Regions from separate parts of the Streptomyces sp. NPDC058052 genome, predicted to be linked through region 1. Evidence: riboswitches for the same ligand, from Rfam matches in the RefSeq annotation. Region 1 holds a riboswitch; each other region holds the start of a gene.
The links. Region 1 has a riboswitch for cyclic di-AMP ahead of ACFVU3_RS06155 (peptidoglycan DD-metalloendopeptidase family protein). Riboswitches for the same ligand answer to the same signal wherever they lie in the genome.

Region 1 (5,574 bases):
GGCTACGAACCGACCGCCGTGCTCGCCACCATGGGCTCGCTCAAGGAGTCGCTGCGGGCGGTCCGCGAGACCGTCTCGGGGAGCTGAGGGGCGGGCCATGACCGACGGCTTCGACCTGCGGGCGCTGCTCGCCGAGCGCGGCGGCGAGCGGTACGAGCTGCACGCCCGGTACCTCAACCCGCAGCTGCCGCGGATGCTGCGCACCATCGGCTTCGACAAGGTCTACGAGCGGGCCGCCGGCGCCCACTTCTGGGACGCCGAGGGCAACGACCACCTCGACATGCTCGCGGGCTTCGGCGTCATGGGCCTCGGACGGCACCACCCCGTCGTCCGCGGGGCCCTGCACGACGTCCTCGACGCGGACCTCCCCGACCTCACCCGCTTCGACTGCCCGCCGCTGCCCGGACTGCTCGCCGAGCGGCTGCTGGCCCACAGCCCCCACCTCGACCGGGTCTTCTTCTGCAACAGCGGCACCGAGGCCGTCGAGACCGCGCTGAAGTTCGCCCGGTACGCCACCGGACGCCCGAGGATCGTCTACTGCGACCACGCCTTCCACGGGCTCACCACCGGCGCCCTCTCCGTCAACGGCGAGAAGGGCTTCCGGGCGGGCTTCGACCCGCTGCTCCCGGACGCGCCGATCGCGCTCGGCGACCTCGACGCCCTGGAGCGCGAGCTCCGCATGGGGGACGTGGCCGCCTTCGTGGTCGAGCCGATCCAGGGCAAGGGCGTCCAGGAGGCCCCGCCGGGCTTCCTCGCGGCCGCGCAGGAGCTGCTGCGCCGGCACGGGGCGCTGCTGATCGCCGACGAGGTGCAGACCGGTCTCGGGCGGACCGGCGACTTCTACGCGTACCAGCACGAGGACGGCGTCGAGCCGGACCTGGTCTGCGTGGCGAAGGCGCTCTCCGGCGGCTACGTGCCGGTCGGCGCGACCCTCGGCAAGGACTGGATCTTCAAGAAGGTCTACTCGTCCATGGACCGGGTGCTGGTCCACTCGGCCAGCTTCGGCGCCAACGCCCAGGCGATGGCGGCGGGGCTCGCGGTGCTGTCGGTGATGGAGTCCGAGGGGACCGTCGCGCACGTGCGGCGGGTCGGCGGACTGCTGAAGGGCCGGCTGGAGGAGCTGGTGCCGCGGTACGAGCTGCTGCACGAGATCCGCGGCCGGGGGCTGATGATCGGGATCGAGTTCGGCCGGCCGAGCTCGCTGGGGCTGCGCGGCCGGTGGGCGATGCTCCAGGCGGCCCGGAAGGGGCTCTTCGCGCAGATGGTGGTGGTCCCGCTGCTCCAGCGGCACCGGATCCTCACCCAGGTCTCGGGCGACCATCTGGAGGTGATCAAGCTGATCCCGCCGCTGGTCGTCGACGAGGCGGACGTGGACCGTTTCGTCACCGCCTTCACGGCGGTCATGGACGACGCCCACGACGGTGGCGGGCTGCTCTGGGACTTCGGGAAGACGCTGGTCAAGCAGGCGGTCGCCCAGCGCTGAGACCGGTCACCCCGGTTTTTGCCTCTGGGGCAAGAAACTTGCCTCAGAGGCACGATCCTGGCGGAATGGACTCATGGACCACGTCCCCCGGGGCTCCGCCCCGGAAACCGCCGCCCCCGACATCCTGCCCGACGTCGCCCCGCAGCTGCGGGCGCTGCGCCGGCGCCGGGGGCTCACCCTGGAGGCCGCCGCCCAGCGGGCCGGGCTCTCCCCGGCGCACCTCTCGCGGCTGGAGACCGGGAACCGGCAGCCCTCGCTGCCGATGCTGCTGGCCCTCGCCCGTATCTACGGTACGACGGTCGCCGAGCTGCTGGGGGAGACCCCGCCCGAGCGCGACCCGGTGATCCGGGCCGACCGCTCCGATCCGGTCGAGGCCGACGGCTGGATCTACCGGCAGGCCGGCGGCGCCGGCCGGGCCATGCAGTGCCTGCGCGTCCACGTGCCGTACGCCACCCGGGCCGACATCGTCCGCGTCCACCCCGGCGAGGAGTGGCTGCACGTCCTCGAAGGGCAGGTGCGGCTCGCGCTCGGCGAGACCGTGCACCTCCTCGATCCCGGGGACAGCGCGCACTTCGACTCGCTCACCCCGCACCGGATCGGCGCGGCCGGCCGCGCCGGCGCCGAGGTGCTGTTCGTCCACACGCTCCTGCAGAGCCCCGCCGCCGAGATGTGCCTGGGCGGCGGCGCCCCGCACCCCCGCTGAGCCCCCCGAAGGGTTGGTCGACATGTCCGACAAGTCAGTTAATTCCGCCCCGGTCACCGGCGAGGAGCGCGGTGAGGGCAAGTTCCCCAAGGGGCTGGTGCTCCGCCTCTTCGCGTACCTGATCGCCGGTCACCTCTTCGCCGGCTTCCTCTACCTGCTCTTCATGCTCGGCGGGCAGAACCAGTAGGGCCCGGTCCGGCGGACCGGGTGCGGGCTGAGCCCGGCCGGTCCCCCGGGGTGGTGGCTCACGCCTCCGTGAGGAACCGTTCCCGCAGCCGCTCGCGGGTCTCGGGCGCCAGCTTCAGGCCCTCCGCGAGGTAGGCGTCCACGGAGCCCCAGGTCGTGTCGATCGTCTCGAAGGCGGCCCGGAGGTACTCCACCCGCGCGTCGAAGAGCGGGCTCAGCAGCTCCATCACCTCGGGCGCCATCGCGTCCCGGGCGGTGGAGCTGCGGCGCACCTTGTAGCGGCGGTGCGGCGCGTCGGACTTCACGTAGTCGGCCTCGATCGCCGCGCGCTCCACACCCAGCGCGAGCAGGGTGATGGCGATCGAGAGCCCGGCGCGGTCCTTGCCGGCCGCGCAGTGCATCAGGGCCGGGACGGAGTCCTCGGCGAGGGAGTGCAGGACCCGGCTGTGCTCGGCGGTCCGCTCCACGATCATCCGGCGGTACGAGGACGTCATCCGCTCCGCGGCCTTGCCGTCGCCCAGCAGGTCCCGCAGCGTGACGAGGTCGCCCTCGCGGACCATCCGCCAGAACTCCTTGCCGTCGGCCGGGTCGCTCAGGGGTATGTTCACGTTCCGTACGCCGGGCAGCTCGACGTCCGGCCCCTCCACCTTGGCGTCGGCGGCGTTGCGGAAGTCGAAGATCGTGTGCAGGCCGAGGCCGTCGAGGAAGGCCGCGTCGGACTCGGTGGCGTCGGCGAGGTGGCCGCTGCGGAAGAGGGTGCCGGGCCGGACCGCGCGTCCGTCCGTCGTCGGCAGGCCGCCCACGTCCCGGAAGTTGCGGACCTCCGCGAGCTCGGGCTCGCCGGGTTCGAGGGGCTGGACCTGCGGCAACTGCTGCGTCACGGATGCTCCTGGGGGTAGGCGTTCGCGGGACCGGACGAGATCGGTTCCCCCCGCAATCATCCCGGCGCGCGGGTCGTGGCGCACCCCCCTGGTCGGTAATGGGCGATCTGTCCATATTCATGACGCTTGGGGTAACACGCCCTGGTTGAGGGGGAGATGGAATCCGGTGCGTGAGCAGGGTCATAGAGGTGACGGATCGTGGCCGACCGCCCGGTCCAATCACCCTTTCCGGAAAGGGAATCGAGGGACCGTCATCGACGGAGGGTGACCGGAATTCCGGGCCCGAAGATCGCCCCGGAATGCCCGTCGAATTCACCGGCTTGTTCGTGCCGACCCCGCTCGTCTAGCGTCGCCGTCAATCCGGTCGGACCGCCGAATCCTGCCACCGCCCGGAATTCGACCCCATCCCATCGCGTGGCAGGAGCGGGGGACCCAAGGAAGTACGCCGGTCCCGCGATGCAGGACGGCTCGGGGTGAAGCCGCGTGAGAAACGCGGCCGGGCATCTCCAGTCCGAACCCGACAGCTCACCTCGCAGGCGCCGGAGAGGAATTCGCCATGCCCGCGAACGGTAAGCACCGCCGCCAGAAGTCCACCCTGATCACCCGTGGCCTGGTCGCCGCCGGCACCGGCGGCGTCGTCGTCGCCCTGCCGCTCATCGGCGCCACCGGAGCCCACGCCGCCGAGCAGGCGGCCCCGGCCGCCGTCTCCGCCACCGTCGTGAGCGCCGCCGCTCAGACCCAGGCCGCCGCCGCGCCGGCCGCCCAGGCCGCCGCCCCGAAGACGTACTCCGTCGTCGCCGGCGACTACCTGTCCAAGATCGCCGTCGAGCAGAACGTCGCCGGCGGCTGGCAGAAGCTCTACTCCGACAACCGCCAGGTCGTCGGCGAGAACCCCTCGCTGATCCTCCCGGGCATGAAGCTCACCCTCGGCGCCAAGAACACCGCCGAGGCCGCCGCCCCGAAGCCCGCCGCCAAGGCCGCCCCGAAGGCCGCCAAGGCCGCCCCGAAGGCCGAGCGCAAGGCCGTCCAGAAGTCCCAGTCCGCCGGCGAGCAGACCCGCGCCTCGCGCTCCGCCGACCGCGCCACCGCCCCGGCCGCCGCCCAGTCCTCCGGCTCCTCCGCGCAGGCCACCTCCTCCGGCTGGGTCGCCCCCGTCTCCGGCGGCGTCTCCACCCCGTACCGCGCCTCCGGCTCCATGTGGTCCTCCGGCTACCACACCGGTGCCGACTTCATCGCCTCCTCCGGCACCACCGTCCGCGCCGTCGGCGCCGGCACGGTCGTCTCCGCCGGCTGGAGCGGCGCCTACGGCAACGAGGTCGTCATCCAGCACGCCGACGGCAACTACTCGCAGTACGCCCACCTCTCCTCCCTGTCCGTCTCCGCGGGCCAGTCGGTGAGCGGCGGCCAGCAGATCGGCCTCTCCGGCTCCACGGGCAACTCCACCGGCCCGCACCTGCACTTCGAGATCCGCACCTCGCCGAGCTACGGCGCGGACATCGACCCGCTGGCCTACCTGCGCCAGCACGGCGTCTCGATCTGACCCGTCCGGCCCATCGGCCGCGACGAAGGCCCGGCACCCCTGGTGCCGGGCCTTCGCCTATTCCGGCTTGGCAAATTCTTTATCGGTGGCATATATCACCCGCCGTCAACCCCTCCTTACGGTCGCGTAGGTCACATCCGAAACGGAAGGATGTGCTGCCGTGGCAGACGATTCGAGAGAAACAGACAAGAACGCGTTCGGTTCATTCGGGTCGTACGCGGCGATCGGTGACAGCTTCACCGAGGGCGTCGGGGACCCCGGGCCCGACGGGACCTACGTCGGCTGGGCGGACCGCTTCGCCGTGCTCCTCGCCGACCAGCGGCCGGACCCCGAGGACTTCCGCTACGCCAACCTGGCGGTCCGCGGGCGTCTCCTCGACCAGATCGTGGCCGAGCAGGTGCCCCGCGCGAAGGAGCTCGCCCCCGACCTGGTGACCTTCTGCGCGGGCGGCAACGACATCATCCGCCCCGGCACCGACCCCGACGACGTCGCCGAGCGCTTCGAGCGGGCCGTCCGGGACCTCACCTCCGCCGTCGGCACCGTCATGGTGACCACCGGCTTCGACACCCGCGACGTGCCCGTGCTCAAGCACCTGCGCGGCAAGATCGCCACGTACACGGCCCACGTCCGGGCCATCGCCGACCGCTACGACTGCCCGGTCCTCGACCTGTGGTCGCTGCGGTCCGTCCAGGACCGGCGCGCCTGGGACGACGACCGGCTGCACCTCTCGCCCGAGGGGCACACCCGGGTCGCGCTGCGCGCCGCCCAGGTCCTGGGCCTG
Region 2 (5,574 bases), on a different contig from region 1:
GCGGTCGGTGAAGAAGATCCGCGGGTACCTGGCGGAGCTGATCCACCGGAAGCGGCAGGAGCTGCGGCAGGACGGGGACGACGACCTCATCTCGGGGCTCATCCGCGCCTCGGACCACGGCGACCACCTCACCGAGGCCGAGGCCGTCGCCATGTGCTTCGTGCTTCTGTTCGCGGGTTTCGAGACGACCATCAACCTGATCGGCAACGGCACCTACGCCCTGCTGCGCGATCCGGGGCAGCGGGCCCTCCTCCAGCGCTCGCTCGCCGCCGGGGAGACCGGGCTCCTGGAGACCGGCGTCGAGGAGCTGCTGCGGTACGACGGGCCGGTCGAGCTGGCGACCTGGCGGTACGCGACCACCGGCCTCACCCTCGGCGGGCAGGCGATCCCGGCCGGCGACCCGGTCCTCGTCGTCCTCGCGGCGGCCGACCGCGACCCGGACCGCTTCGGCGCGCCGGACACCCTCGACCTCGCCCGCAGGGACAACCAGCACCTCGGGTACGGGCACGGCATCCACTACTGCCTGGGTGCGCCGCTCGCCCGTCTGGAGGGGCAGACCGCGCTCGCCACCCTCCTGACCCGCCTCCCGGACCTGCGACTTGGCGCCGATCCGGACGAACTGCGGTGGCGCGGAGGGCTCATCATGAGGGGATTGCGCACGCTTCCGGTGGAGTTCACCCCATCCGCACCCCCGCAGCGCGTGTGACGACGTGTCAGAAATGTGATCTTCACGTGATCGGGCAGCCATCGACTTGTGACGGACGTTCGAATGCGGCTACCTTCGCGCCAGCGTTCGGCCGGAACCCGGCCGTCCCTGCCGTCCCCGCCGTCACGCGAAAGGCCCCGACATGCTTTCCGGAAACGGACGACACCGTCGACCCCGTCAGGCTCCCGCGATCGTCGTCACCGCAGGAGTGGCCGGATCCGCCATGGCACTGCCGCTGCTCGCCGCCGGCTCCGCCTCCGCCGCCGACGCGGCCACCTGGGACCGGGTCGCCGCCTGCGAGTCCGGCGGCCAGTGGAGCGCCAACTTCGGCAACGGCGCCTACGGCGGCCTCCAGATGACCCAGGAGGCGTGGGAGCGGCACGGCGGACTCGCCTACGCCCCCAGCCCCGACCTCGCCAGCCGCGCGCAGCAGATCGCCGTCGCCGACAAGGCGCTCTCCTCCGGCAGCACCGACTGGGCCACCTGCGCCCCCATCGCCGGTCTGACGAACGACGGCAGGGCCACCGGCGTCCAGCCGGGCCCCGCCGTCCAGGAGGAGGACGAGGGCGGCGTGGCCCCCGAGTCGAACTGGACCGGCGGCTCGTCCGCCTCCGCCCCCACCGCGCCCGCGAAGGCGCCCGGGGTGGGGGAGAAGGAGGAGAAGGCCGCGGAGAAGAAGGAGGCCGTCACCGCCCCGGCGACGCCGGCCGCCCCCACGACGCCCGCCGGCTCCGCCACGCCCGCCACGCCGCCCTCCGCGGGCACCGTCACGCCGCCGCCGTCCGCCGTCACCCCGGACGTGCCCGCCGACACCGCCCCGGACGCCCCGGACGCCTCCACGGGCACCCCGGTCGCGCCGGGCACGCCCGGCACCCCGGGCACGCCGCCGGACGCCTCGGAGACGCCCGTGGCGCCCGGCACCCCGGTGACCCCCGGTGCGGACGGGTCTGACGTGTCGTCGGACACGCCCGGGACGGGCAAGCACCGGGGCGAGGCCGCACCGGAGGAAAGCGACAAGACGGACACGGAGCAGGATTCCGGACGTCATGCCGCAGCTTCGGACAAGGTCACCTCAACCCCCGTCAACTCGGACGCAAGCGACGCTTACACCGTGCGCCCGGGTGACAGCCTGTCGGAGATTGCGCAGGAGAACGACCTCCCCGGCGGCTGGGACGCCCTCTACGACGCCAACCGCCAGACGGTCGGCATCGATCCGGATCTCATCCTCCCTGGTCAGAGCCTTGAGCTGACGGTCCCTTCATCGGAGAAGTGAGGCCGTTTCAGGGCTTTATGTCCGCTTTTGGGAAAGTGAGACATGGGTCTCTTCGCCCCAACTGGCGTGTCACGTCCGCAAACTTTGCTCCCGTCAGCTCTCACCTGCGCAAACGAGGTCTGACGGGATGCAAGTAAGGGCGATTTGTCCGTCGTAAGGCCCTTTGAACTTCAAGCGGGTGTGTGTCTACGGTCGACACCGCTCGCCACCGCGGGCCCCGTCGACCGAAACGCCGAGTCCTGCCGTCGGCCGCCGGGAATGTCGTCGCGAAAGCGCCGTAGGCAGGAGTGGGGGACCCAAGGTTTGCGCCGGTCCCGGCCGTCGAGAGACGGCCGATCGACCGGCTTGGGGTGAAGCCGCGTGCAAGGACACGCGGCCGGGCGCACTCTTCAAGCCCGAACCCGACAGCTCACCTCACAGGCGTCGGTGAAGAGGAATCTCCATGCTGTTCTCCGGCACGGGCAAGCGTCGTCGTCCCTCCAAGGCCACTCGCGTCGTCGCCCTCGTCGGCGTCACCGGTGCGGCCGTCGCCGCCCCGCTGATGGCCGCCGGCACCGCCTCGGCCGCCACCGCCTCCGAGTGGGACCGCGTCGCCCAGTGCGAGTCCGGCGGCAACTGGTCCATCAACACCGGCAACGGCTACTACGGCGGCCTCCAGTTCTCGGCCTCCACCTGGGCCGCGTACGGCGGCACCGCCTACGCCTCCACCGCCGACCAGGCCAGCAAGTCGCAGCAGATCGCCATCGCCGAGAAGGTCCTCGCGGGCCAGGGCAAGGGCGCGTGGCCGAGCTGTGGCGTGGGCCTCTCCGGCGCCTCGTACGACGGCGGCTCCGCCGAGGCCGCTCCGCAGCAGCAGAGCACCCAGCAGAGCGCCCCGCAGCAGAGCGCCCCGAAGCGCTCCGCCGAGCAGCCCGCCAACCGCAGCGAGCAGCGCCAGGCCCCGAAGCGGACCGCCGCCCAGGCCGCCCCGCAGGCCGCCGCCAAGAAGACCGTCACCACCCCGACCGGCAAGAAGGTCAAGAAGGGCGACGGCGAGTACAAGGTCACGGCCGGCGACACCCTCAGCAAGATCGCCGCGGCGCAGGGCGTCGAGGGCGGCTGGGCGAAGCTCTTCGAGCTCAACAAGGACGTCGTCGAGAACGCCGACCTGATCTACCCGGGCCAGCAGCTCCACCTGAAGTGAGCCCCGCGGCACCCGTGAGTCCGGCGGCTCACCGGTGCCCTGCGACCCTCCCGCGGTGACCACCCCGGTCCCGAGCCCCCTTCCCCCGTGGGCCCGGGACCGGGGTTCTGCCGTTACTGTCCAGTAGATCCCGGGGCTTTCGTCCTTCGATGCGTGCTCTTGGGCCCTTTTTCGTCCCAGGGGACGGGCGGTCGGCTGGCCGGAGCGCCGGAGCCGGTTAGGCTCATGTCGCAAGGCGAACGAGACCTTGCGACCCATGCGCCACACCTAGCGTCACATCCCAGAAGGAGATGCTCGTGCCGTCCATCGACGTCGTCGTAGCCCGGGAAATCCTGGACTCCCGAGGCAACCCCACGGTCGAGGTCGAGGTCGGCCTCGACGACGGCAGCACCGGCCGTGCTGCCGTTCCGTCCGGTGCCTCCACCGGTGCGTTCGAGGCCCTGGAGCTCCGCGACGGTGACCAGAACCGCTACCTCGGCAAGGGTGTCGAGAAGGCCGTCCTCGCCGTCATCGAGCAGATCGGCCCGGAGCTCGTCGGCTACGACGCCACCGAGCAGCGCCTGATCGACCAGGCCATGTTCGACCTGGACGCCACCCCGGACAAGTCGTCGCTCGGCGCCAACGCCATCCTCGGCGTCTCCCTCGCCGTCGCGCACGCCGCCTCCGAGGCCAGCGACCTCCCCCTCTTCCGCTACCTCGGCGGCCCGAACGCGCACCTGCTGCCCGTTCCGATGATGAACATCCTCAACGGTGGGTCGCACGCCGACTCCAACGTCGACATCCAGGAGTTCATGATCGCCCCGATCGGCGCGGAGTCCTTCTCCGAGGCCCTCCGCTGGGGCACCGAGGTCTACCACACCCTCAAGTCCGTCCTGAAGGCCAAGGGCCTCTCCACCGGCCTCGGCGACGAGGGCGGCTTCGCCCCGAACCTCGGCTCCAACCGCGAGGCGCTCGACCTCATCCTGGAGGCCGTCAAGCAGGCCGGCTACGTGCCCGGCAAGGACGTCGCCCTCGCCCTGGACGTCGCCGCCTCCGAGTTCTACAAGGACGGCAAGTACCTCTTCGAGGGCAAGGAGCGCTCCGCCGCCGAGATGACCGAGTACTACGAGGAGCTCGTCTCCTCGTACCCGCTCGTCTCCATCGAGGACCCGCTGTTCGAGGACGACTGGGCCGGCTGGAACGTCATCACCGAGCGCCTCGGCGACAAGGTCCAGCTCGTCGGCGACGACCTCTTCGTCACCAACCCCGAGCGCCTGGCCCGCGGCATCGAGGAGAAGTCCGCCAACGCCCTCCTGGTGAAGGTCAACCAGATCGGCTCGCTGACCGAGACCCTCGACGCCGTCGAGCTCGCCCAGCGCAACGGCTTCAAGTGCATGATGTCCCACCGCTCCGGCGAGACCGAGGACGTCACCATCGCCGACCTCGCCGTCGCCACCAACTGCGGCCAGATCAAGACCGGCGCCCCGGCCCGCTCCGAGCGCGTCGCCAAGTACAACCAGCTGCTGCGCATCGAGGAGATCCTCGACGACGCCGCCGTCTACGCCGGCCGCAGCGCCTTCCCGCGCTTCAAGGGCTGAACCTGCCCGGCACCGTAGTTCCGTCCGTCCCCGCACCCGGTCCCGTACCGTGTGCGGGGACGCACGTTTGAGGGACACCGGAGACAGGGGAGGCGACACGACATGGCCGTGAAGGACCGGGACCGGTTCTCCACCGCGACCCGGATCAGGCTGCTCGGCGAGCAGACCGCCGCCCGTGTCTACCGCTCCCAGACCCGGCGCCAGGCCCGGCGCTCCCGGCTCACCGGCCGCGCCGCCTTCCTCGCCCTCGTCGTCTGCTCCCTCGTCGTCGCCCTCGCCTACCCGATACGGAGCTACGTCTCCCAGCAGGGCGAGATCGCCGAACAGGAGCGCAAGGCCGCCGAGGCCGCCCGGCGGGTCGAGGAGCTGCGGGACGAGAAGGCCCGCCTCCAGGACCCCGCCTACGTCCGCCGCCTCGCCCGCGAGCACCTCCACTACGTGCTCCCCGGCGAGACCGGCTTCACCGTGAACGACCCCGGGGCGGCCGACCGCCCCCGCGCCGACCAGGGCACGGCCGACCGCCCCTGGTACGACAACCTGTGGGACGGCGTGGACCACGCCGACCGTCCCTGACGACGCCCGACACGACCCCACGAGCAAGGCAGACATGGAAACGCCCCCTCCGCAGACCGAACGCACCGAGCCCACCGAGGCGGACGTCGCCGCCTTCGAGGCGCAGCTCGGACGGCCGCCCCGCGGCCTGCGCGCCATCGCGCACCGCTGCCCCTGCGGCAACCCGGACGTCGTCGAGACCGCGCCGCGGCTGCCCGACGGCACCCCCTTCCCGACCACGTACTACCTCACCTGCCCCCGGGCGGCCTCGGCCATCGGCACC
Region 3 (5,574 bases), on a different contig from region 1:
GAGTGGACCGGAACTGAGGCCCCCCTGTCGCCCCGCGACAGCCAGGCCCCCCTTCCGGCGCACCACCCACTCCGAGGACGTAGCCACACCCATGCACACCCCCCTGCCCCCGTACGCGCCCGCGCGCCCGCATCCCACCGTCGGCAACACCCCCGTGCTGTGGACCGACGACGGCTACTGGGCCAAGCTCGAAGGCTTCAACGCCGGCGGCATCAAGGACCGTCCGGCGCTCCACATGGTCGAGGAGGCCCGCCGCCGCGGCGACCTGCGGCCCGGCGCGCCGATCGTCGAGTCGACCTCCGGCACCCTCGGCCTCGGACTCGCCCTCGCCGGCGTGCTCCACGGCCACCCCGTGCACGTCGTCACCGACCCCGGTCTGGAGCCGATCGTCGAGCGGATGCTCGTCGCCCACGGCGCCACCGTGCACGTCGTCACCGAACCCCACCCGGACGGCGGCTGGCAGCAGGCCCGCAAGGACCGGGTCGCCGAACTGCTCGCCCGCCTCGACGGCGCCTGGTGGCCCGACCAGTACGGGAACCCCGACAACCCCGCCGCCTACACCGGGCTCGCCGCCGAACTGTCCGGGCAGCTCGACCGGATCGACGTGCTCGTCTGCGCGGTCGGCACCGGCGGCCACTCCGCCGGCATCGCCCGCGCGCTGCGGGCCGGCGGCAGTCCCGCCCTGGAGCTCGTCGGCGTCGACTCCATCCGGTCGACCGTCTTCGGCCTGCCCGCCGGGGAGCGGCTGATGCGCGGCCTCGGCTCCTCCATCCACCCGGCCAACGTCGACCACGCGGCCTTCGACGAGGTCCACTGGGTGGCCCCGGCGGAGGCGGTCCGCTCGGCCCGCCGGCTCGCCGCCCGCCAGTACGCCACCGGCGGCTGGAGCGTCGGCGCGGTCGCCCTCGTGGCCGGCTGGCTGGCCCGCACGCGCCCGCGTGGCACCCGGATCGCGGCCGTCTTCCCCGACGGCCCCCAGCGCTACTTCGACACCGTCTTCAACGACGCGTACTGCGCCGCCCACGGCCTCCTCGACGGACCCGTGCGCGACGAGCCCGCCGCGTACACGGGACCGCGGGGGATCGAGGAGTGGACCCGGCGGGTCCTGGACCGCACGGCGGGGGCGACCCGATGAGCGGTACGGACACGGCCACCGCCGCCCCCGGCCGCGGCGGGCTCCGGAGGCGGAGCCGCACCTTCGAACCGGCCGTCCGGCTGCTCTTCCTCAACCAGCTCACCATCAACCTCGGCTTCTACATGCTGATGCCCTACCTGGCCGCCCACCTGGCCGACGGGCTCGGGATGGCGGCCTGGTCGGTCGGGCTCGTCCTCGGCGCGCGGAACCTCTCCCAGCAGGGCATGTTCCTCGTCGGCGGGGCGCTCGCCGACCGGCTCGGCTTCAAGCCGCTCATCGTGGCGGGCTGCGCGCTGCGGTCCGTCGGCTTCGGCGCCCTGGCCTTCGCCCAGTCGCTGCCCGTCCTCCTCGCCGCCTCCCTCGCCACCGGCCTCGCGGGCGCGCTCTTCAACCCGGCCGTCCGCGCGTGCCTGGCGGCGGAGGCGGGCGAGGAGCGCCGGGTGGAGGCGTTCGCCCTGTTCAACGCCTACTACCAGGCGGGGATCCTGCTCGGCCCGCTGGTCGGGGTGGCGCTCACCGGGGTGTCGTTCCGGCTGACGTGCGTGGTCGCGGCGCTGCTCTTCCTCGGCCTGACCCTGGTCCAGCTGCGGCACCTGCCCGTCTCGGCGGGCGGCGGGCGGCCGGAGCCGAAGGGGGGCGGGACCCGGGGCCAGTTCCGCACCGTCCTCGGCAACCGCGTCTTCTGGCTCTTCTCACTCGCCATGACCGGCTCGTACGTCCTCTCCTTCCAGGTCTACCTGGCGCTGCCGCTCGCGGCGGGCGGCAGCGGCGTGACGACCGCGCTCTTCGTCGTCTCCGCGCTCGTCGCGCTCGCCGGACAGCTGCGGATCACCGCCTGGTGCGCGGCCCGGCTCTCCCGCGAGCGGAGCCTCGTCCTCGGCCTGGCGCTGATGGGCGGCGCCTTCCTGCTGCCGGCCGCGCTCGGCCGGGGCGCGCCGGCGCTGCTGCTGTGCGCGGCGGTCCTCGCGGTGGCGAACGCGGTGCTCTACCCGTACGAGATGGACACCGTCGTCGCGCTCTCCCGGGGGCGCTGGGTGGCCACCCACTACGGGCTCTACAACACGGTGTGCGGGATCGGCATCACGCTCGGGAACCTCGGCACGGGCGTGCTGCTCGACGTGACGGGGTCGACGGCCGTGCCGTGGCTCGCGCTCTGCGGCGTCGGCCTGGCCTGCGCGGCGGCGGTCGCGCTGCTGGGGCGGGGAGGCCGGCTGCGGACGGCGGAGGAGGCGACGAAGGCGGAGGAGGAGGCCGTGCGGACCGGGGAGGCCGTGCGGACCGGGGAGGAGGCCGGGACGGAGCGGCGGGCCGGGTAGGGCGCCCGGGGGCCGGCGTACCGCGCCCCGCCGGGTCGTCCCGCCGGGGTACGCCGGTCGGCCCTCCGCCGGTCGCACCCGGGAGCCGTCGCGGGGACCCTGGGAGGGTGCGCGGCGCCGGGCCCGGCGGCGGGCCGGCGACCGGTCAGGAGTACTCAGGTGACGCACCCTCGGGGAGCGGCGGGCGGTGGGCGGCGGGGCGAGGCGCCCGGTCGCCGTGCCGCCCGGTCCGGCGCGCCCCGGGGGCCGTACGGCGGCGAGCCGCCTCCGGGCGTCCCCTTCGGGGCCACCCGGAGGTTCCTGCGGGCGCTGCCGCCGCTGATCATCGCCGGCGGGGTGGTCTTCGACGTCTCCACCCCGCCCTCGTACACGGCGGCACCGCTCTTCTCCGCCGCCCCGCTGGTCGCCGCCCCGTTCTTCTCCCGGCTCACGACGCTGCTGACCGGGCTCGCGGCGATCCTGGCCTCGATCGGGCTGCACGCGTACAACGACACGCTCTCCGACGCGTCCTCGCTCACCGAGACCCTGACCGTGGTGACGGTCTCCGCGCTGGCGATGCTGATCAACCTGGTGGTGCGGCGCAGCGGGGAGCGGCTGGCGTCGGCGCGGGTGATCGCGGAGGCGGCGCAGCGGGCGGTGCTGCCGATGCCGGCGGAGCGGATCGCGGGGCTCCAGTGCGCGGCCCGGTACGAGGCGGCGCAGGCGGACGCGTTCATCGGCGGCGACCTGTTCGCGGTGCAGGACACCCCGCACGGGGTGCGGCTCGTGGTCGGGGACGTGCGGGGCAAGGGGATGGACGCGGTGGAGGCGGTGGCCGTCGTCATCGGCGCCTTCCGGGAGGCGGCAGAGCAGGAGGCGGCCCTGGAGGGGGTGGCGCAGCGGCTCGAACGGGCGCTCACGCGCGAGGGCACCCGGCGCGAGGGGCTGGACGCCTTCGAGGGGTTCACGACGGCGGTGCTCGCCGAGATCCCGCGCGAGGGCGGGGTCGTACGGGTCGTGAACCGGGGGCACCCGCCGCCGCTCCTGCTGCACGGGGACGGGCGGCTGGAGACGATCGAGCCGGCCGAGGCCGCGCTGCCGCTCGGGATGGGGGAGCTGTCGGTCTGGCCGGACCGGGCCGACGAGCGGCCGTACGTGCCGGGCGCGACGCTGCTCTTCTACACGGACGGCCTGTCGGAGGCGCGGGACGCGTACGGCGTCTTCTACGATCCGGCGGCCCGGCTCGCGGGGGCGGTCTTCCCGGGCCCGGAGGAGCTGCTGGACGCGCTCGTGGACGACGTGCGGCGGCACACCGGCGGCGGTTCGACCGACGACATGGCGCTGCTCGCGGTGAGCCGTCCGGCGGCCGGGGCCCCCGAGCGGAGGCGGACGATGCCGGTGGTGCCGCCCGGGCCGGCGTCCTGAAGGACGCCCGGTCACGGTCCGTGGTCGTGAGGTGTCACAGCGATAACAATTGACACACCATCAGTTTTCCAGGATCCGGCCGGTCCTCACTGAAGGGGGGTCAATTCGGGCGAATCCCTGTCAATTCAATGAATGATCAAGAGGAACGGCTTGGAATCGGACCGCCGTGTCTATTAACGTTCGATAACGCAGCGCGGTCGTCCCAGCCGTCGCAAGAGACGGCTCCGTGCGCACGTGCCGAATCCCGAAAGGGAACCGGGGAACCATCCCTTGGGGTGAATCGGGCCCCTCGCACATCCCCCGTGCGAACACGCCCGTAGGAGACCTTCCTGCTCCGAACCCGTCAGCTAACCCGGTAGGCGAGAAGGAAGGAAAGGAGCGCGCCTCCGTGGCGTCCAACACCCCCGTACCCGGAGCCCCCTTCGACCCCTTCGGCGGCCCGGGTGCCGTCGGAGCGGACGACCCGGCAGGCGCGGCGTCGGGCACGTACGCGTACGAAACCGCCTCCTTCACCCCCGCGCCCGGGGAGTGGAACCCGACCGAGGGCTCCCTGCGCGCCGAGAGCCGCGCCGGCGGCCGGCACCGGGTCGTGAAGCAGCGCTCCAACTTCGCCCGCTCCTCCACCGTCCTCGGCGTCGGCGTCATCGCCGCCGTCGGCGCGGGCGGCCTCGCCACCGCGCAGGAGAAGCCCCCCGTCGCGATCTCCCTCCCGGACCTCCCGGACCTCGGCCTGCCGGACGCCCACGACCTCCCCGGCGTCGGCGCCCTGCTGCCCGGCGGCGACGAGGAGAGCTCCCGGACCGAGGACTCCGCCCCGGTCGCCGCGGGCGGCGCGGCCGCGAAGCCGCTCACCTCCATCACGTACACCGCCCCGGCCGACACCACCGCCGGCGCCCCCGCCGAGGAGCGCACCGCCTCCGCCGCCGACGCGGGCGAGGCCCTGCGCGCCCGCATCCTGCAGCAGGCCGAACAGCAGCAGCAGGCCGCCGCCGACGCCGAGAAGCTGGCCGCCGAGAAGGCCGCCGCCGAGAAGGCCGCCGCGGACGCCCAGGCCAGGGCGGACGCCGTCGCGAAGGCCGAGGCCGAGGCGAAGGCCAAGGCGGAGGCGGAGCGGATCGCCGCGGAGAAGGCCGAGGCCGAGCGGATCGCCGCCGAGAAGGCGGAGGCCGAGCGGCTCGCCAAGCTGGCCGCCAGCTACTCCATGCCGCTCTCCTCGTACACGCTGACCTCCACCTACATGCAGTCCGGTTCGATGTGGTCCTCCGGCTACCACACGGGCCTCGACTTCGCCGCGCCCACCGGCACCCCGCTCAAGGCGGTGCACGGCGGCACGATCAAGTCGGCCGGCTGGTCCGGCTCGTACGGCTACCGGATCGTCCTGGAGCTGGAGGACGGCACCGAGGTCTGGTACTGCCACCTCTCCTCGATGACCGTCGCCGCCGGCCAGACCGTCACCACCGGCGAGACCATCGGCCGCGTCGGCGCCACCGGCAACGTCACGGGCCCCCACCTCCACCTGGAGGTCCACACCCCGGACGGCTCGGGCATCGACCCCGCCGAGTGGCTGCGGTCCAAGGGCCTTTCGGTCTGAGCCCGCCTTCCGGTAGGGGTTCAGGCTCCCCTATCGGAATACGCCCGGCGGTGCACGGAGTTGATCGCTGCATGACGTCACCTCTGCGCCCGCTGGGCACCTCCGACCTGCAGGTCTTCCCGCTCGCC
Region 4 (5,574 bases), on a different contig from region 1:
GGCGAGGGAGGCGTTGAGCCGGACATCGGCGGAGGTGTTGATGATGCCGAAGGCGTTGGGCCCGATGATCCGCATGCCGTACGAGCGGGCCTGGCGGACCAGGGCCCGCTGGCGCTCGCGGCCCTCGGTGCCGCTCTCGGCGTATCCGGCGGAGAGGACGACGAGGCCGCGCACGCCGTGCTCGCCGCAGTCGGCGACGACCTCGGGGACCCGCTCGGCGGGGACCGCGACGATCGCGAGGTCCACGGGGGCGCCGATGGCGGCGACGGAGGGGAAGGCGGGCACGCCGTCGAGGTCGGTCCCCGGGGCGTCGAGGGCGGGGTTGACCGCGTACGCCCGGCCGGTGAAGCCGGCGCCCAGCAGGTTCCGCAGCACGGTCCGGCCGACTCCGCCGGGGGTGCGTCCGGCGCCGACGACGGCGACCGAGCCGGGGGCGAGGAGCCGCTGGACGGAGCGGGCCTCGGCGCGCTGCTCGCGGGCGCGCTGGACGGCGAGGGAGCGGTCGGTGGGCTCCAGGTCGAGGTGGAGCCGGACGGAGCCGTCCTCGAAGCTGCGCTTCTGGGTGTAGCCGGCGTCCGTGAACACCTTGATCATCTTCGTGTTGGCGGGGAGCACCTCGGCGGCGAAGCGGCGGATGCCGCGCTCGCGGGCGACGGCCGCGATGTGTTCGAGGAGGGCGGAGGCGACGCCGCGGCCCTGGTGGGCGTCCTGGACGAGGAAGGCGACCTCGGCCTCGTCGGCGGGCGCCGAGGCGGGCAGGCCCCGCCCGTCGATCCGGTCGTAGCGGACGGTGGCGATGAACTCGCCGCCGACGGTGGCCGCGAGGCCGACCCGGTCGACGAAGTCGTGGTGGGTGAAGCGGTGGACGTCCTTGGCGGAGAGCCGCGGGTAGGGGGCGAAGAAGCGGTAGTACTTCGACTCGTCCGAGACCTGCTCGTAGAAGCTGACGAGCCGGCCGGCGTCGTCGGCGGTGATGGGCCGGACGCGCGCGGTGCCGCCGTCGCGCAGCACGACGTCGGCCTCCCAGTGGTCGGGGTAGGCGTGTTCCCCGGGGGCCGGGTGCTCCCCCGCTCCCGTCCCGCCCGCCCGCTCCGGTCCGTCCGCCTGCTCCGACGCGCTCCGCATGGGGCAAAGCCTACGACCGGGGTGCGACGGCGGCACCGTTCGCGCGCCCACTCCTCGGCGGTACACGGCTCGCGCGCCCCCGGCACCCCGTGCAAGGTAGGAGGGCCGAACGTCGCACGGACGCGGGACCCAGGTCGGCCCGAGCACGCCGCGACCCGTGAGAGACTGGTCTAGACAACCGCTGAAGACCCGAAGGGCAACACCATGGCTGAGCGCCGCGTCAACGTCGGCTGGGCCGAGGGCCTGCACGCCCGCCCCGCCTCCATCTTCGTCCGTGCCGCCACGGCCTCCGGTGTCCCGGTGACCATCGCCAAGGCCGACGGCAACCCGGTGAACGCCGCCTCCATGCTCGCGGTGCTCGGCCTGGGCGCGCAGGGCGGCGAGGAGATCGTGCTCGCCTCGGACGCCGAGGGTGCCGAGGCCGCGCTGGAGCGCCTCGCCAAGCTCGTCGCCGAGGGTCTCGACGAGCTCCCCGAGACGGTCTGACCCGGCGGGTCGTACCCCAGCCCTTCCCTGACGGCCGCGCCCCCGGACCTCCCGGCGGACGGGGCCGTCCGGCATTTCCGGGCACAGGGACGTCCGGGATTTTCGGGTACAGGCGTCTCCGGCATTCCCGGACTCACGTCATTCCTTTTTCGGGCAGCACGAAAAAGGCCCCGGAATTACTATTCTTTGTATACGACACCCGTGTTAATTCCGGGCACTCGCCGTGTTGACGGCATGTTGCGAAACCCTCACACGGCCCCGCTCGGGCCTTTTCAGCCGGTGCAGCGGAAGCGTGTGCTCGGCGTGCAGGGCGGTCAGCGCGCGGGCGCGCTCGGCGTCCCCGCGCGCGATGGCGTCCACGATCGCCCCGTGCTCGGCCCAGGCGTCCACCGGCCGGTCCGGCTGGTCCACCACGTACATCCAGGCGATCTTGTGGCGCAGCTGGGTGAGGAGCGCGGTCAGCGCCGGGCTCCCGGACGCCTGCGCGAGCGTCTCGTGGAACCAGCCGCCGAGCGCCCGCAGATCCTCGCCCTGGCCCCGCCTGGCCCGCTCCTGCCCCAGCCTCACCAGGCCGCGCAGCACCTTGAGGTGGGCGTCGGTGCGCCGCTGGGCGGCCCGGGCGGCGCCGAGCGGTTCGAGCAGCGCCCGTACGTCGAGGAGGTCGGCCGCCTCCTGCTCGGTGGGTTCGGCGACCTGGGCGCCCGCGTGCCGCCGGCTGACCACGAAGCCCTCGGACTCCAGGGTGCGCAGCGCCTCGCGGACCGGGACGCGGGAGACGCCGTAGCGGCGGGCGAGCTGGTCCTCGGTGAGCCGGCTGCCGCGCTCGAAGACCCCCGAGACGATGTCGTCCCGGATCGCCGTGCATACCGATTGCGCGGGAACCCGCATGTCCGACCTCCGCTTTCGCTCCGCGCGCACCGAATTCGAGCGGCGCTTCCTCCGCGACTCTATTGCAGCGCGCCGGAAATTCCGATGCCCCCTCGGAATTCGTCCGGTTCGCGGAAGCGGTCGTCATGGGCGAAGGGCGACGAAAAGGCCCCGGCTCGTGGGAGCCGGGGCCGTTTCGACGCGGGGTGACGGGTCAGAGGCTGACGCCGCGGGCGCGGAGGTACGCGACGGGGTTGAGGTCGGAGCCGTACTCGGCGGTCGCCCGGGCCTCGAAGTGGAGGTGGGGGCCGGTCGAGTTGCCGGTCGAGCCGGAGACGCCGATCTGCTGGCCGGGCTCGACGGACTGGCCGACGTAGACGCCGATGGACGACAGGTGCCCGTACTGGGTGTACGTGCCGTCGTTCATCCGGATCACGATGTTGTTGCCGTACGCGCCGCCCCAGCCGGCCTCGACGACGGTGCCGGAGCCGACGGAGACGACCGAGCTGCCGTAGGCCGCGTGGAAGTCGACGCCGGAGTGGCTGCCGGAGGACCAGAGCGAACCGCCGGTCTTGTAGCCGGTGGAGACGTACGAGCCGGCGACCGGGAGGTTGAAGGAGGCGAGGCGGCGGCGCTCGGCCTCACGGGCGGCGCGCTCCTTGGCCTCGCGGATCTCCTGGGCGCGGGCCTCGGCCTTGCGCTTCGCCTCCGCGCGCACCTTGGCCCGGGCCTCGGCCTCGACGGCCTCCTGCTCCTGGACGGCGACCTGGGCGCTGATCTGGTCGGCGATGGACTCGTCGGCGATCACCTGGATGAGGCCGGTGTCCTCGGCGGAACGGTCGTCCGTGTCGGCGGCGAGCGCCGGAGAGGCGAGGGTGCCGACGACGCCGGTGGTGGCGAGGGCGGCCACGCCGGCGATGCCGGCGCTGCGGCGAGCCATGCGGCTCGCACCACGGTGCTTCCCGGTGGCACGGGTGAACGCCAAGACGGTTCCTTTCCTTCCTTCTCGCCTACCGGGTTAGCTGACGGGTTCGGAGCAGGAAGGTCTCCTACGGACCCCTCCGCGTGACGAAGGCGTCCGATTCACCCCAGGGACTGCGTGGGTCCCCGGCTCCCCAGGCTCGCGCCTGACGGGGACTCGGCGATGACTGTCCGGTTGCCGCGGGTGCGGCGCGTGCGTGGGTCGGACAGACGCACCGACGCTAGGCCGGACGGGTGTCGATCGCCAAACAGACACGTGTTTTTGTAAGACATGCCACAGGGCATACGATCATTTTCTAGTGCCATAACGGACAAAGCGGAGGTCTCCGATGCGTCGTCACATCGGAGACCTCCGCCGGGTGCCGACGGGACGTCAGCTCACCACGGTCACCTCACCGATGCCGAGGGCCCGCACGGGCTCCTCGATCTGCGCGGCGTCGCCCACCAGGACGGTGACGAGCCGGTCCACCGGGAAGGCGCTGACGACGGCGGCCGTGGCCTCGACCGTGCCGGTCTCGGCGAGCCGCGCGTACAGCCGGGCCTGGTAGTCGTCCGGGAGGTGCTGCTCGACCTGGTCGGAGAGGGTCGCCGCCACCGACGCGGCCGTCTCGTACTTGAGCGGGGCCACGCCCACCAGGTTCTGCACGGCGACGTCCCGCTCGGCGTCGGTCAGACCGCCCTCCGCCAGGGTGCGGAGCACCTTCCACAGGTCGCCGAGGGCCGGACCGGTGTTGGGGGTGTCGACCGAACCGCTGATGGCGAGCATCGAGGCGCCGTGGCCCTCGCCGTCCGAGCGGAGCACCTGCCCGAAGGCGCGCACGCCGTACGTGTACCCCTTCTCCTCGCGCAGCACCGCGTCCAGACGCGACGTCAGAGTGCCGCCGAGGCAGTAGACGCCGAGGACCTGCGCGGCCCAGACGGCGTCGTGGCGGTCCGGCCCGATCCGGCCGATGAGCAGCTGGGTCTGGACGGCCCCGGGGCGGTCGACGATGACGACCCGTCCGGTGTCGTCGGCCGTGATCGGCGGCATCGGGCGCGGCGCGGCCGGCTTGCCGGTCCAGCCGCCGAGGGTCTCGGCGAGGACCTCGTCCAGGTCGACGCCGGTGAGGTCGCCGACGACGACCGCGGTGGTGGCGGCGGGCCGCAGGTACGCGTCGTAGAACGCGCGGACGGCGGCGGCGTCGATGGCCTCCACGGTCTCCTTGGTGCCCTGGCGCGGCCGGGACATCCGGACGGTGTCCGGGAAGAGCTCCTTGTAGAGCTGCTTGGCCGCCCGGCGGCCCGGGTTGGCGGTCTCGTGCGGGATCTCGTCGAGCCGGTTGGCCACCAGGCGCTTGATCTCGTCGGCGTCGAAGGCCGGGGAGGTCAGGGCCTCGGAGACCAGCCCGAGCGCCTTCGGGAGCCGGGAGACCGGGACCTCCAGGGAGACCCGGACACCGGGGTGGTCCGCGTGCGCGTCGAGGGTGGCGCCGCAGCGCTCCAGCTCGGCCGCGAACTCCTCGGCGCCGCGCTCGGTGGTCCCCTCGGAGAGGGCGCGCGCCATGATGGTGGCGACGCCGTCCAGGCCCTCGGGCTCGGCGTCCAGCGGCGCGTCGACGAAGATCTCGACGGCGACGACCTGCTGGCCGGGACGGTGGCAGCGCAGCACGGTCAGCCCGTTGTCCAGGGCGCCGCGCTCGGGGGCCGGGAAGGCCCACGGCTTCGCCGCGCCGGCCTGCGGCCGCGGGTGGAACTCCATGCTGGTCAGGGACTCGGCGGTGTCCGTCACTTCTCCGCTCCCTCTTCCTCGTCGCTGTCCTCGGTGGCGCCGGCGGCGCCGGCGGCCTCCGCCGTGCCGGTCGCGCTGTTCGCGCCGTTCGCGCCGTTCGCGCCGTTCGCGCCGTTTTCTACAGGCTCGTAGACCAGCACCGCGCGATTGTCGGGGCGGAGCCGGGCCGCGGCCACCTCGCGCACCTCGTCGGCGGTGATGCCGAGGACGCGGTCGACGGCGGTCAGGGCGAGCTGCGGGTCGCCGAACAGCACGGCGAACCGGCACAGTTCGTCCGCGCGGCCGGCCACCGTGCCGAGCCGGTCCAGCCACTCGCGCTCCAGCTGGGCCTGGGCGCGCTCCATCTC

Region 2: linked by a shared signal. The riboswitch ahead of ACFVU3_RS08255 (transglycosylase family protein) and the one ahead of ACFVU3_RS06155 (peptidoglycan DD-metalloendopeptidase family protein) in region 1 are both predicted to bind cyclic di-AMP.
Region 3: linked by a shared signal. The riboswitch ahead of ACFVU3_RS27840 (M23 family metallopeptidase) and the one ahead of ACFVU3_RS06155 (peptidoglycan DD-metalloendopeptidase family protein) in region 1 are both predicted to bind cyclic di-AMP.
Region 4: linked by a shared signal. The riboswitch ahead of ACFVU3_RS30950 (M23 family metallopeptidase) and the one ahead of ACFVU3_RS06155 (peptidoglycan DD-metalloendopeptidase family protein) in region 1 are both predicted to bind cyclic di-AMP.

The regions. Positions count from the first base shown of each region.
Region 1 is NZ_JBHVRX010000003.1:329,120-334,693, reverse strand. It holds gene hpnH (adenosyl-hopene transferase HpnH) at 1-87, shown strand, start outside; gene ACFVU3_RS06175 (aspartate aminotransferase family protein) at 98-1,483, shown strand; gene ACFVU3_RS06170 (helix-turn-helix domain-containing protein) at 1,557-2,186, shown strand; gene ACFVU3_RS06165 (DUF6126 family protein) at 2,209-2,373, shown strand; gene ACFVU3_RS06160 (tyrosine-protein phosphatase) at 2,432-3,253, opposite strand; cyclic di-AMP (ydaO/yuaA leader) riboswitch at 3,642-3,805, shown strand; gene ACFVU3_RS06155 (peptidoglycan DD-metalloendopeptidase family protein) at 3,810-4,793, shown strand; gene ACFVU3_RS06150 (SGNH/GDSL hydrolase family protein) at 4,954-5,574, shown strand, end outside.
Region 2 is NZ_JBHVRX010000004.1:311,831-317,404, reverse strand. It holds gene ACFVU3_RS08265 (cytochrome P450) at 1-706, shown strand, start outside; gene ACFVU3_RS08260 (transglycosylase family protein) at 930-1,979, shown strand; cyclic di-AMP (ydaO/yuaA leader) riboswitch at 2,243-2,417, shown strand; gene ACFVU3_RS08255 (transglycosylase family protein) at 2,422-3,162, shown strand; gene eno (phosphopyruvate hydratase) at 3,453-4,739, shown strand; gene ACFVU3_RS08245 (septum formation initiator family protein) at 4,842-5,312, shown strand; gene ACFVU3_RS08240 (DUF501 domain-containing protein) at 5,347-5,574, shown strand, end outside.
Region 3 is NZ_JBHVRX010000023.1:110,540-116,113, forward strand. It holds gene ACFVU3_RS27820 (hypothetical protein) at 1-17, shown strand, start outside; gene ACFVU3_RS27825 (PLP-dependent cysteine synthase family protein) at 92-1,135, shown strand; gene ACFVU3_RS27830 (MFS transporter) at 1,132-2,451, shown strand; gene ACFVU3_RS27835 (PP2C family protein-serine/threonine phosphatase) at 2,611-3,855, shown strand; cyclic di-AMP (ydaO/yuaA leader) riboswitch at 4,081-4,232, shown strand; gene ACFVU3_RS27840 (M23 family metallopeptidase) at 4,244-5,446, shown strand; gene ACFVU3_RS27845 (aldo/keto reductase) at 5,518-5,574, shown strand, end outside.
Region 4 is NZ_JBHVRX010000029.1:61,873-67,446, reverse strand. It holds gene ACFVU3_RS30965 (GNAT family N-acetyltransferase) at 1-1,125, opposite strand, end outside; gene ACFVU3_RS30960 (HPr family phosphocarrier protein) at 1,330-1,611, shown strand; gene ACFVU3_RS30955 (GntR family transcriptional regulator) at 1,816-2,499, opposite strand; gene ACFVU3_RS30950 (M23 family metallopeptidase) at 2,693-3,463, opposite strand; cyclic di-AMP (ydaO/yuaA leader) riboswitch at 3,471-3,632, opposite strand; gene ACFVU3_RS30945 (M16 family metallopeptidase) at 3,833-5,197, opposite strand; gene ACFVU3_RS30940 (M16 family metallopeptidase) at 5,224-5,574, opposite strand, start outside.